DNA from 2 places in the Streptomyces sp. NPDC059398 genome. Region 2 is predicted to be linked to the other one. Evidence: riboswitches for the same ligand, from Rfam matches in the RefSeq annotation. Region 2 holds a riboswitch; the other holds the start of a gene.
What was found. Region 2 has a riboswitch for cyclic di-AMP ahead of ACFXBC_RS16755 (M23 family metallopeptidase). Riboswitches for the same ligand answer to the same signal wherever they lie in the genome.
Positions count from the first base shown of each region.

Region 1: it holds a riboswitch for cyclic di-AMP, as region 2 does, so the genes downstream of both, ACFXBC_RS10570 (M23 family metallopeptidase) here and ACFXBC_RS16755 (M23 family metallopeptidase) in region 2, are expected to answer to the same signal.

Region 1 is NZ_JBHYWP010000021.1:15,630-21,689, reverse strand. Features, by position in the region: gene ACFXBC_RS10580 (M16 family metallopeptidase) at 1-1,368, shown strand, start outside; gene ACFXBC_RS10575 (M16 family metallopeptidase) at 1,389-2,756, shown strand; cyclic di-AMP (ydaO/yuaA leader) riboswitch at 3,070-3,229, shown strand; gene ACFXBC_RS10570 (M23 family metallopeptidase) at 3,242-4,045, shown strand; gene ACFXBC_RS10565 (GntR family transcriptional regulator) at 4,355-5,032, shown strand; gene ACFXBC_RS10560 (HPr family phosphocarrier protein) at 5,231-5,512, opposite strand; gene ACFXBC_RS10555 (GNAT family N-acetyltransferase) at 5,639-6,060, shown strand, end outside.
Region 2 is NZ_JBHYWP010000040.1:37,518-43,577, reverse strand. Features, by position in the region: gene trmB (tRNA (guanosine(46)-N7)-methyltransferase TrmB) at 1-392, shown strand, start outside; gene ACFXBC_RS16765 (PrsW family intramembrane metalloprotease) at 466-1,896, shown strand; gene ACFXBC_RS16760 (aldo/keto reductase) at 1,982-2,926, opposite strand; gene ACFXBC_RS16755 (M23 family metallopeptidase) at 3,289-4,350, opposite strand; cyclic di-AMP (ydaO/yuaA leader) riboswitch at 4,362-4,502, opposite strand; gene ACFXBC_RS16750 (PP2C family protein-serine/threonine phosphatase) at 4,788-5,936, opposite strand.

The DNA of each region.
Region 1 (6,060 bases), on a different contig from region 2:
GCCGAGGCCGCCTCCGGCGGCCTGACAGCGACCGAGCACCGGCTGGCCAACGGCCTGCGGGTGGTGCTCTCCGAGGACCACCTGACCCCGGTCGCCGCGGTCTGCCTCTGGTACGACGTCGGTTCACGCCACGAGGTCAAGGGCCGTACCGGACTCGCCCACCTCTTCGAGCACCTGATGTTCCAGGGTTCGGGACAGGTCGAGGGCAACGGCCACTTCGAGCTGGTGCAGGGGGCCGGAGGCTCGCTCAACGGCACCACCAGCTTCGAGCGCACCAACTACTTCGAGACGATGCCCGCGCACCAGCTGGAGTTGGCGCTCTGGCTGGAGGCCGACCGGATGGGCTCCCTCCTCGCCGCGCTCGACGAGGAGTCCATGGAGAACCAGCGGGACGTCGTCAAGAACGAACGCCGCCAGCGCTACGACAACGTGCCGTACGGCACGGCGTTCGAGAAGCTGACCGCACTCTCCTACCCGGAGGGCCATCCGTACCACCACACGCCGATCGGCTCCATGGCCGACCTGGACGCGGCGACGCTGGAGGACGCGCGGGCGTTCTTCCGTACGAACTACGCGCCCAACAACGCCGTCCTCTCGGTTGTCGGCGACATCGACCCGGAGCAGACGCTCGCCTGGGTGGAGAAGTACTTCGGCACCATCCCCTCCCACGACGGCAAGCAGCCGCCGCGGGACGGCTCACTGCCCGACACCCTCGGTGGCGAGGTGCGCGAGGAGCTGTACGAGGAGGTGCCGTCGCGCGCCCTGATGGCCGCCTACCGGCTCCCCGAGGACGGCACCCGCGCGTGCGACGCCGCGGACATCGCGCTGACGATCCTGGGCGGCGGCGAGTCGTCACTGCTCCACAACAGGCTGGTGCGCCGGGACCGTACGGCGGTCGCGGCCGGCTTCGGTCTGCTGCGGCTCTCCGGCGCCCCCTCGCTCGGCTGGCTGGACGTCAAGACGTCCGGCGGTGTCGAGGTCCCGCAGATCGAGGCGGCCGTCGACGAGGAACTGGCCCGCTTCGCGGCCGAGGGCCCCACGGCCGAGGAGATGGAGCGCGCGCAGGCCCAGCTGGAGCGCGAGTGGCTCGACCGGCTCGGTACGGTCGCCGGCCGCGCCGACGAACTGTGCAGGTACGCCGTGCTGTTCGGCGACCCGCAGCTGGCGCTGACCGCGGTGGGCCGGGTGCTGGACATCACGGCCGACGAGGTGCAGGCGGTCGCCAAGGCCCGGCTGCGCCCCGACAACAGGGCTGTCCTGGTGTACGAGCCCGTCACCGCCGATGAGCCCGAAGAGACCCGTGCGGACGCCGAATCCGACCCGGCCACCGCAGCCACCGACAGCAACAGCACAGAGGCGGACCAGTGACCGACCCCGCGGCCGTGACCATGACCTTCCACCCGCAGCCCCAGGCGGGTGCCCCCAGGCCCTGGGCCTTCCCGGCCCCCGAGCGCTCCACCCTGCCCAACGGGCTGACGGTGCTGCGCTGCGACCGCCCGGGACAGCAGGTCGTCGCTGTCGAGATCAGCCTCGACGCCCCGCTGGACGCCGAGCCCGAGGGGCTCGACGGCATTGCCACGATCATGGCGAGGGCCTTCTCCGAGGGCACCGACAAGCACAGCGCGGAGGAGTTCGCCGCCGAGCTGGAGCGCTGCGGCGCCACCCTCGACGCGCACGCCGACCACCCCGGTGTCCGGGTCTCCCTCGAAGTCCCGGTCTCCCGGCTGCCCAAGGCGCTCGGCCTGCTCGCCGACGCGCTGCGGGCGCCTGCCTTCGCCCCGAGCGAGGTCGAGCGGATCGTGGGCAACCGGCTTGACGAGATCCCGCACGAGCTGGCCAACCCGGCCCGCCGCGCTGCCAAGCAGCTCTCCAAGGAGCTGTTCCCGGCCACCGCCCGTATGTCGCGTCCGCGCCAGGGCACCGAGGAGACCGTGGGGCGTATCGACGCGGCCGGTGTCCGCGCCTTCTACGACGCGTACGTCCGCCCGTCCACGGCCACCGCGGTCGTCGTCGGCGACCTGGCGGGGACCGACCTGGACGCGGTGCTCGCCGAGACCCTCGGCGAGTGGAAGGGCAACGCGGGCACGCCCCGCCCGGTCCCCCCGATCACCGCGGACGACACCGGCCGGGTGGTCGTCGTGGACCGCCCGGGTGCGGTCCAGACCCAGCTGCTGATCGGCCGGATCGGCGCGGACCGGCACGACCGTGTCTGGCCCGCCCAGGTCCTCGGCACCTACTGCCTGGGCGGCACGCTCACCTCCCGTCTGGACCGAGTCCTGCGTGAGGAGAAGGGTTACACCTACGGAGTGCGGGCCTTCAGCCAGGTGATCCGCTCGGCCGCCGACGGGACGGGCGCCGCCATGCTCGCCATCAGCGGTTCGGTGGACACCGAGTCGACCGGGCCCGCGCTCGACGACCTCTGGAAGGTCCTGAGGACGCTGGCCGCGGGCGGGCTGACCGACGCCGAGCGGGATGTCGCCGTACAGAACCTGGTGGGGGTCGCCCCGCTGAAGTACGAGACGGCCGCCGCGGTCGCGGCCACCCTCGCCGACCAGGTCGAGCAGCATCTGCCGGACGACTTCCAGGCCCAGCTGTACGCCCGTCTCGCCGCGACCGGCACGGTCGAGGCGACCGCCGCCGTGGTCTCCGCCTTCCCCGACGACCGGCTGGTGACGGTGCTGGTCGGGGACGCCGCGCAGATCGTGGAGCCGGTCAGGGCGCTGGGCATCGGGGAAGTGACCGTGGTCAGCGGCTGAGCGCGCCGGCCGCCCCTGCCACAGGGCGGCCCATGCTGCGGGGTCCCGGCGGGCGGTGAGTCCGCCGGGACCCCGTCCGTTCGCGGCGGGGTCCGTTGCCCGGGCTGTCCCGAGGCCGCGCGGCCAGGCCCGGTACCGGCTGCGGGCAGCTGGACATGGGCCGCTGGGTACCGGCTGTCGGGGATGGGCTGCTGGACGTCGGATGTGGGATGTGGGATGTGCGACAGAATCCGCTGTCCGTTTGGTGCGGCCGGGACCGACGGCTTAGCGTCACACTCGCTGTCCGTCGGACATAAGCCGCGACCGCGGCGCCGGACAGCGATCGCCGAGTCCCCGTCAGGCGCGAGCCGGGGGAGCCGGGGACCCACTCAGTCCCTGGGGTGAATCGGGGCCGCTCCGCAGGGGCGGGCCCGTAGGGGACCTTCCTGCTCCGAACCCGTCAGCTAACCCGGTAGGCGACAGGGAAGGAAAGGACCAGCCCCTCCATGGCGTTCAGCCGTCCCACCGGCAAGCACCGTGCCCCCAACCGCCCGGCCCGCACGGACCACCCGAGCCGTCCGAACCGCAGGGCCGTCGGCATCGCCGGAGCCGCCACCCTCGCAACAGCCGGTGTCATCGGCGCCCTCGCCTCCCCGGCGGTGGCCGACGGCGCGCAGGTCTCCACCGCGCAGGAAGCCCGTCTCGACCGGACCATCCTCGTGGGGGACACGGTCGCCGACCGGATAGCCGCCCAGGCCACCGCACAGCAGCACGAGGCCGACCACGCCGAGGCCGTGGCGAAGGCCAGGGCCAGGGCGGCAGCGAAGGCGAAGGCCGAGCGGGAACACGCCGCCAGGGCTGCCGAACAGCGCGCGGCCCGCGCCCAGGCCCGTGAACGCCTCAACGCCTATGTGGTCCCGGTCGCCGACTCGTACGTCTCCACCGGCTACAAGACCGGTGGCAGCCTCTGGTCCTCCGGCAGCCACACCGGTATCGACTTCCATGCCGCGAGTGGCACCCCGGTCCACGCCGTCGGCGCCGGCACGGTCGTGGAGGCCGGCTGGGGCGGTGCGTACGGCAACAACATCGTCATCCGGATGCATGACGGCACGTACACGCAGTACGGCCATCTCTCGTCCATCGGCGTCTCGGTCGGCCAGTCCGTCACTCCGGGCCGGCGGATCGGGCTCTCCGGCGCCACCGGCAACGTCACGGGCCCGCACCTCCACTTCGAGGCCCGCACGGGTCCCGACTACGGCTCGGACATCGACCCCGTCGCTTATCTGCGCTCGCACGGCGTCCACGTCTGACCCGGCAGGGCCCCGGGCGGTCCACGTCCGACCCCGGCAGGCCCGGGCGAGCCACGTGTGCCCCCGGCCGGTCCCCGGCCGGTCCTCTTCCGCCGCCCCGGCGCGTCCGCCGCGCGCCGGGGCCACTCGCGTTCCGGATCCGCGCACGAGGCATTTCCAGCGCCCGGTGTTCGCACGGCCGGTTTCTGCCTGGCCAAAAGATATCCATGATTTACCGGGGGCCTTCGGGAATTGACCCGCCCTGCCATAGAGTCACCGCACAGCTGTGGACAGGCCGCGATAGGCGGACGTCGATGCGGAGGTTGGGGCATGCGTATTCCCGCGCATTCGGTATGCACGGCAATCCGTGACGACATCATCTCGGGGGTGTACGAGCGCGGCGGCCGGCTGACCGAGGAGGTGCTCGCGCGCCGTTACGGCGTCTCGCGGGTCCCGGTCCGCGAGGCTCTGCGGACCCTGGAGTCCGAGGGGTTCGTGGTCACCCGCCGCCATGCGGGCGCCTGTGTCGCCGAACCGACCGAGCGTGAGGCGGCCGACCTGCTGGAGATGCGGATGCTGCTGGAGCCGATGGGCGCGGCGCGCGCCGCGCAGCGGCGGACCGAAGCCCATCTGAAAGTGCTGCGCGGCCTGGTGAGGCTGGGGCAGGAGCGGGCCGGGCGGGGGCAGGGCGAGGACCTGCGGTCTCTCGGCGGCTGGTTCCACGAGACGCTCGCGCAGGCATCGGGCAGCTCGGCGCTGACCACGCTGCTGGGCCAGCTGCGGCAGAAGATCGGCTGGATGTACGCCGTCGAGCAGCCGGTCCTTCCGGTCGTGTCCTGGGCCGAGCACGGCTCGATCGTGGACGCGGTGGCGCGCGGCGACGCGGAGCGGGCCCGTGCGCTCACCGCTCTGCACGCGGAGCACGCCAGGGCGGCGCACCGGCTGCGGAAACCGGGGCGCGGGAAGGATCCGAAACATGCCGTAAACACTGTCGGCATCACCGATTAACAGTGCTGCCGTATACAGGGAGCAGATAATTTCGGCTTGCCGGCCGCTGCTCTTTCGCGCCCGTCCGAGAGGAATCCGGTAATCCATCTCCTCTTTCGTGCTGTCTTTTTCTGTGCAGTCTTTTTATGTTCTGCTTTTCGGATGTTCCGGTGCGTTCGCTGCGCAGCCGCATGCCCGGCACCCGGAAAGACAGAATACTCAGACGGTCTCGGGGAGTTCGTCGAGCCCGTCGGTGACCAGCTTGGCCAGCCGGTCCAGGGCGGCGTCGGCGCCCTCCACGTCCGAGGTGAGCACGATCTCCTCGCCGCCCTCCACGCCCAGGCCGAGTACGGCGAGCATCGATGCGGCGTTCACCGGGTTGCTGCCGTTCTTCGCGATCGTCACCGGCACCCCCGAAGCCGTGGTGGCACGGACGAAGATGGAGGCCGGTCGGGCGTGCAGTCCCTCGGTCCAGCCGACCTTGACGCGACGCTCAGCCATGGTGTTGCCCTTCGAGTTCTGCGACAGTTGTCTAGACCATTCTTGCACGGGTGTACCGTGGTGCGGCTCTGCCGGATCACCAGCCTGCACCGCTCCCCGTGCCACCGCGACCCGTACGCTTTCAGCATGCAGCCCCCGCTGGAGGAGAACCCGCACCAGGAGTACCCGGCCCACTGGGAAGCGGACGTGGTGCTGCGCGACGGCGGCACCGCGCGGATCCGGCCGATCACCACCGAGGACGCCGACCGGCTGGTGAGCTTCTACGAGCTGGTCTCACCCGAGTCGAAGTACTACCGGTTCTTCGCACCGTACCCCCGGCTCTCCGCCAAGGACGTCCACCGCTTCACCCATCACGACTACGTCGACCGGGTGGGTCTCGCCGCGACCGTCAACGGCGAGTTCATCGCCACCGTCCGCTACGACAGGATCGCCGCGCACGAGGCAGAGGTCGCCTTCCTCGTCCAGGACGCCCACCAGGGGCGCGGCGTGGCATCCGCGCTGCTCGAACACATCGCGGCGGTCGCCAGGGAGCGCGAGGTCAGCCGTTT
Region 2 (6,060 bases):
GGGTGGCCAACGGTGACGCGATCATCCTGCTCCGCGAAATGCTGAAGCCGGACTCGCTCGCCGGGCTGCGCGTGTACTTCCCCGACCCCTGGCCCAAGAGCCGGCACCACAAGAGGCGGCTGATCCAGCCGGACTTCCTCGACCTGGCCGCGGGCCGACTCGCGCCCGGCGCCGTACTGCACTGCGCGACCGACTGGGTCCCGTACGCCGAGCAGATGCTGGAGGTGCTCACCGAGCACCCCTGCTTCGACAACACCACGGCGGACGGGGGTTACGCACCGCGGCCCGGGTTCCGGCCGCTGACCCGGTTCGAGGGCCAGGGACTCGACAAGGGCCACGCCGTGCACGATCTGCTGTTCCGCCGCAACGACCGGCCGGCCCCGCGTCCGTAACGGCGATGCCCGGCGGGCCCCGGAATCGGGTACGGCGTCGCGATTGTCGGTGCCGCTCGTTAGGCTCCATCGGGTGTACGAATCGAGCGTGCCGCCCGGGGCGGCCCATCCGGTGGTCCCGGTGTACGAGGAGCAGCCGCGCTTCGACGCCGTCCCCCCGCGTGCACACTGGCGCTACGCACCCCGCAGGGACTTCTGGCGGAGCAAGGCGCTGCGCGCCGCCGCGGTGATCATCGTTCTCGCCATCTGCGGACTGCTGATCCTCTCGCTGGTCCGCGAACAGACCGGCACCGAGGGCTTCCTGGTCGGCATCGGTCTCGCCGTGCTTCCGGTGCCGCTGCTCATGGCGGCCTTCCGCTGGCTCGACCGGGTGGATCCGGGCCCCTGGCGCAATCTGATCTTCGCCTTCGCCTGGGGCGCCTGTGCCGCCGCCCTGGTCGCGATCATCGCCAACTCCTTCGCCACGCACTGGATAGCGACCGCCACAGCGGATCCGACGAGCGCGGACACCCTCGGGGCGAGAGTGGTGGCGCCGGTCATCGAGGAGAGCGCGAAGGCCGCGGCGATCCTGCTGATCTTCCTCTTCCGCAGACGCCACTTCACCGGGATCGTGGACGGGGTGGTCTTCGCGGGCTTCACCGCGACCGGCTTCGCCTTCACCGAGAACATCCTCTATCTGGGCAGCGCCTTCGGCGAGGACAAGTCCCTGGGGTTCTCGGGTGTCCCGGCCGTGACGGCGGCGACCTTCTTCGCCCGGGTGGTCCTCTCGCCCTTCGCCCACCCGCTGTTCACCGTGCTGACCGGTATCGGCTTCGGTGTCGCGGCATCGGCCGCCGGGCACCAGCGGCTGCGCCGGACCGCACCGCCACTGCTCGGGCTGGTCTGCGCCATGGGCATGCACGCCCTGTGGAACAGCTCGTCGGCCTTCGGCACCTATGGCTTCTACCTGGTCTACGGCGCCTTCATGGTCCCGGCCTTCGGAACGGTCACCTGGCTGACGATCTGGACCCGCCAGCGGGAGCTGCGCACCATATCGGCCGAGCTGCCGGCCTACGCGGCGGCGGGCTGGCTGGCCCCCGCGGAACCGCTGGCGCTCTCGTCGATGCGGGCGCGCGCCCTGGCCCGCGCCTTCGCCGCGCGTACGTTCGGCGGAGGATTCGGCGCGACCAGCCCCCATCTGGGCCCTCACCCGGCGGCGTACGGCCAGAGCCCCTATCACCGGCCGCCCGCGCACGCCGACGCCAAGTCCCGTGCCCGGGCCGCGTCCCGCGCGGTCTCCGAGTACGAGGCCTTCGCGACCACCCTCGCCTTTCTGCGGCACCGGGCCCACCGCGGTGTGGTGGACCCGGACTTCGAGGCGCGCGAGCAGGAGCTGCTGCACCACCTCTGGCAGCGCAAGGAGATAGCCGGGCCCGCGCTGCTCCACGCCGCACAGGCGACCGGGCGGGTACGGGTGCCACCACCGCATCTGGACTACGGCGGCTACAACCCGTACCAGCACTGACCCGACCCGGGACGCCCCCGGAAAGCCGGCCGGCTCTCGGCCGCCCCCGGGATACCGGCCGGGCCCGGCCCGTTCTCTCGGACTCTCAGGCGGCGGCTGCGGTCAGCTCAGCCACCTCGGCGTCGGTGAGCTTCAGTTCGGCCAGGGCGGTCAGCGCGGGCAGCTGCTCGACCGTACGGGCCGAGGCGATCGGCGCGACGACGGTCGGCTGTGCCGCCAGCCAGGCCAGGGCGACGGTGGCGACCTCCGCCTCGTGCGCCGCCGCGATCTTGTCGAGCGCGGCGAGGACCTTCGGCCCCCGCTCGGTGTCCAGGTGCTGCGCCGCGCTGCCGGCCCGGACACTGTCGACGTCCGCGCCGGGCCGGTACTTGCCGGTGAGGAACCCGGAGGCCAGCGCGGAGTACGGGACGGCCGCCAGACCGTGCCGGGCCGCCACGTCCTGGAGCGCGCCCTCGTAGGTGTCGCGGGAGACCAGGTTGTAGTGCGGCTGCAGAGCGGAGTACCGGGCGAGCCCCTCGGCGTCGGAGAACGCCACGGAGGCGTCCAGCCGCTCGGGGCTCAGATTGGACGCGGCGATGGCGCGGACCTTGCCGGCCTTCACCAGATCGTCCAGGGCGGTGATGATCTCATCGACGGGTACGGACTCGTCGTCGCGGTGCGTGTAGTAGAGGTCGATGTAGTCGGTCCGGAGCCTGCTCAGCGACGCGTCGGCCGCGGCCTTGATGTTCGCGGCCGAGAGCCCCCGGTACTCGGGGTGCGAGCCGACCTTGGTGGCGACCACCACGTCTTCGCGGTTCCCGCGTGCGGCCAGCCAGTTGCCGATGACGGCCTCGGACTCGCCGCCCTTGTTGCCGGGCACCCACGACGAGTAGGTGTCCGCTGTGTCGATGAAGTTGCCGCCTGCCGCGGTGTAGGCGTCGAGCACGGCGAAGGACTGTTCTTCGTCGGCGCCCCAGCCGAAGACGTTGCCGCCGAGGGAGAGCGGGAAGACCTGGAGGCCGGAGGAGCCGAGTGCGCGGAGAGAAGTCATACGCCGGTCAACCCTGCGGTCGCCGCCCGCTATTCCGGCCCGCCCCCGTACGGACGAACCGGCAGCCCTGACGTCGGGGGGGATGCCGCCAGGGCTGCCGGGGTGCGGGACGCCGTATCCACCGGCGTTGCGCGCGGGGTGCCGTGCCTCCGGGCGTTCGCGCGGGGCGCCCGTCCTATGGATGTTGCGCAGGGGGCGCCATACCTGCGGACGTTCGTGCGGGGCGCCGTGCCCACGGACGTTGCCCACGGGCGTTGCCCACGGGCGTTCGCGCGGGTGCCATGTCTGCGGACGCCGCGCCGAGGCGCGGCCCTGCGTGCGAGTGCTCCGTGCGGGGGCCGGGCCCTGCCGGGCCGCGTTCCTTACGGGTTGAGGCCCTTGCCCTGGAGCCAGGTCATCGGGTCGACCGGGTCGCCGCCACCCGGCCGGACCTCCAGGTGCACATGCGGGCCCGTGACATTGCCGGTGGCGCCGACCCGGCCGATGACCTCGCCGGTGGCGACCTTCTGGCCGGCGCCGACCGAGATCGAGGACTGGTGGCAGAACCACAGCTCCGTACCGTCGTCGAGCGCGACGACCGTGCGGTAGCCGTACGCCCCGGCCCAGCCCGCCGACTTGACCGTGCCGCCGTGCACGGCCTTGATCGGGGTGCCGGTCGGCGCGGCGAAGTCGAGACCGGTGTGGTGGCCCGACGACCACATCGCACCGCCGTCGTTGAACCGCGAGGTGAGGGTGTACGAGGAGACGGGGAGCGAGTAGCCGGCCGCCAGCTTGGCGAGCCGCTCCTTCTCCGCCTTGGCCTCGGCCTCCGCCTCGGCCTTCTTCTTGGCCGCCTTCTCCTTGGCCGCCGCCTCGTCCCGCTTCTTCGCGGCCTCCGCCGACGCCTTCTCCGCGGCCGCCTTCTCGGCCGCCGCCTTGGCCTCGTCGTCGATCGCGCCCTGCTGCTGCTCGGCCTGCTGGAGGATTCGTGCCCGGAGGGCCTCGCCCGCGTCCGCGCTGCCCTTGCCGGTGGCCGCGGCGGTGGTGAGGGCCGCGTCGGCGGCGCCCGTCTCCGTACCGCCGTGGTCCGGCACGTCGCCGATGTCGGAGATCAGTGAGCCCACGCCGGGCAGCGATTCGGCCTCCGGCAGCTTGTCCTTGACGGACTGCGGGAGGTCGGGGAGCGAGATCGCGAGCGGCGGCTTGCTCTGCGCGCTGGCCATGCCGCCCGCGCCGACGGCCGCGATCACACCGACGCCGAGCACCGTGGAGCTGCGGGCGAGACCGTTGCGCTGCTTGGCGACCCGGTGTTTGCCGCGGACGGTACGGAGGGAGTCCTCGGTGGGATTCCACTCGTCCGGCGCGCCGCCTTCCGCACCGCCGAAACCGAGAGCATCGTCGTTCGGGAAGTAAAGCGTTTCGGGGGCAGGGTTGTTGGACGCCACGGAGGCGCACTCCTTTCCTTCCTTACCGCCTACCGGGTTAGCTGACGGGTTCGGAGCAGGAAGGTCTCCTACGGGCAGCCCTTGCGGAGAGGCCCGATTCACCCCAATTGGTGGTTCCCCGGTTCCCTTGCGGGATTCGGCGCGTGCGCACGGTGCCGCCTCTTGCGACGACTGGGACAACCGCGCTGCGTTATCGAACGTTAATAGACGCGAGGGCCGGATTCCAAGCTGTTCCGACTGATCGTTAACGGCTTTGGCCCGTACTTACCAGGACATAACCGGGCGGATTCGGGCGACTTGATCATCCCTCAGCGGTGGCCGGGAAACCTCGAAATCCTGATCGTGCGTCAACTGTTATGCGGAGTGGTGCTCTTCGACTACGGATCGTGTCCTCCGCGAATCACGTCCTTCGCGGATCACGTCATTCGCGGATCACGTCATTCGCGTTCACGCTCGCGGTGCACGATCCCCACCGTCCTGCGCCGCGCCGGCTGCCCCCGCAGCGGACGGCCCACCGCGAGCAGCGCCATGTCGTCCGTGGAGTGCCCGCCCGTGTGCAGCCGTACGTCGTCGGTCACCGCCGTCAGCAGTTCCTCGGGCCCCGGGAAGATCCGGCCGCGCAACCGCTCCTGCGGTTCGTAGAAGACCCCCTGCGCGTTCCTCGCCTCGGACAGCCCGTCGGTGTAGAGCAGCAGCGTGGACCCCGGCGGGAACGGCGTCTCGTCCGCCCGGTCCGGCCAGGCCGCCAGATCGGACAGCCCCAGCGGCAGCGCGGGATCGGTCGGGGCCAGGACGTGGACGTCCCCGTCCGCGTACAGCAGCAGCGGTTCGGGGTGGCCCCGGTTGAGCAGCCGGATCATGCCCTGGTTCTCGCGCGGGATCTCGGCGAGCGCGGCCGTGGTGAACCCCTCGAAGGCGTCGAGCCCTTCGCGCCGGATCCCCTCCCGGGTCAGCGCGCGCTCCAGCCGCTGGGCGACCTCCTCGATCGTCACCTCCTGTTCGGCGGCCTCCCGGAAGGCCCCGATCACCACGGCCACGGCCTCGACGGCGCCGAGCCCCTTGCCCCGCACGTCGCCTATGACCAGCCGGACCCCGTACGGGGTGTCCTGCACGGCGAAGAGGTCGCCGCCGATGAAGGTGCCGGCCTGGGCGGCCTCGTACCGCGCCGCGATGTGCAGTTCGGCGATCCGCTCGGACGGCACCGGCAGTACGGCGCGCTGCGCGGTCTCCGCGACGACCCGCGCCGATGCGAGTTCCTCGCCGCTTCGCCGGATGACGCGGTTGATGGCCAGCGCGACGCAGGACACCGTGAAGACGGTGATCAGTTCGGTGATCGCCGAGCCCCTGCCGGATGTGCCGTCAGCGGCACGGAGTCCCGCGATGGCCAGGACCGAGACGATCCCGGTGGTCAGGGTGGCCCGGAACGAGAAGAGCGGGGCTGCGATCACCGGGGCGGCGGCGAAGAACGGGGCGGCGGTGAACGCGGGCGGGGTCAGCTGGTCGAAGACCGCCCCGCCCACGATCAGCACGGCGGGGAGCACACGGAGTAACCCCCGCACCCAGCCCGAATCGTCTCGCTGCCCCACCAGTACCCTCCTGCCCGGTTCCGTAAAGCGGCGGACGGTACCGCGCCCTACCAGGCTGTCGGCACCCGGGCCGGTGTGCGATTCGGCCTCGGCCAAGTGGGGGAAGGACAGCGGGCCCCGGAAA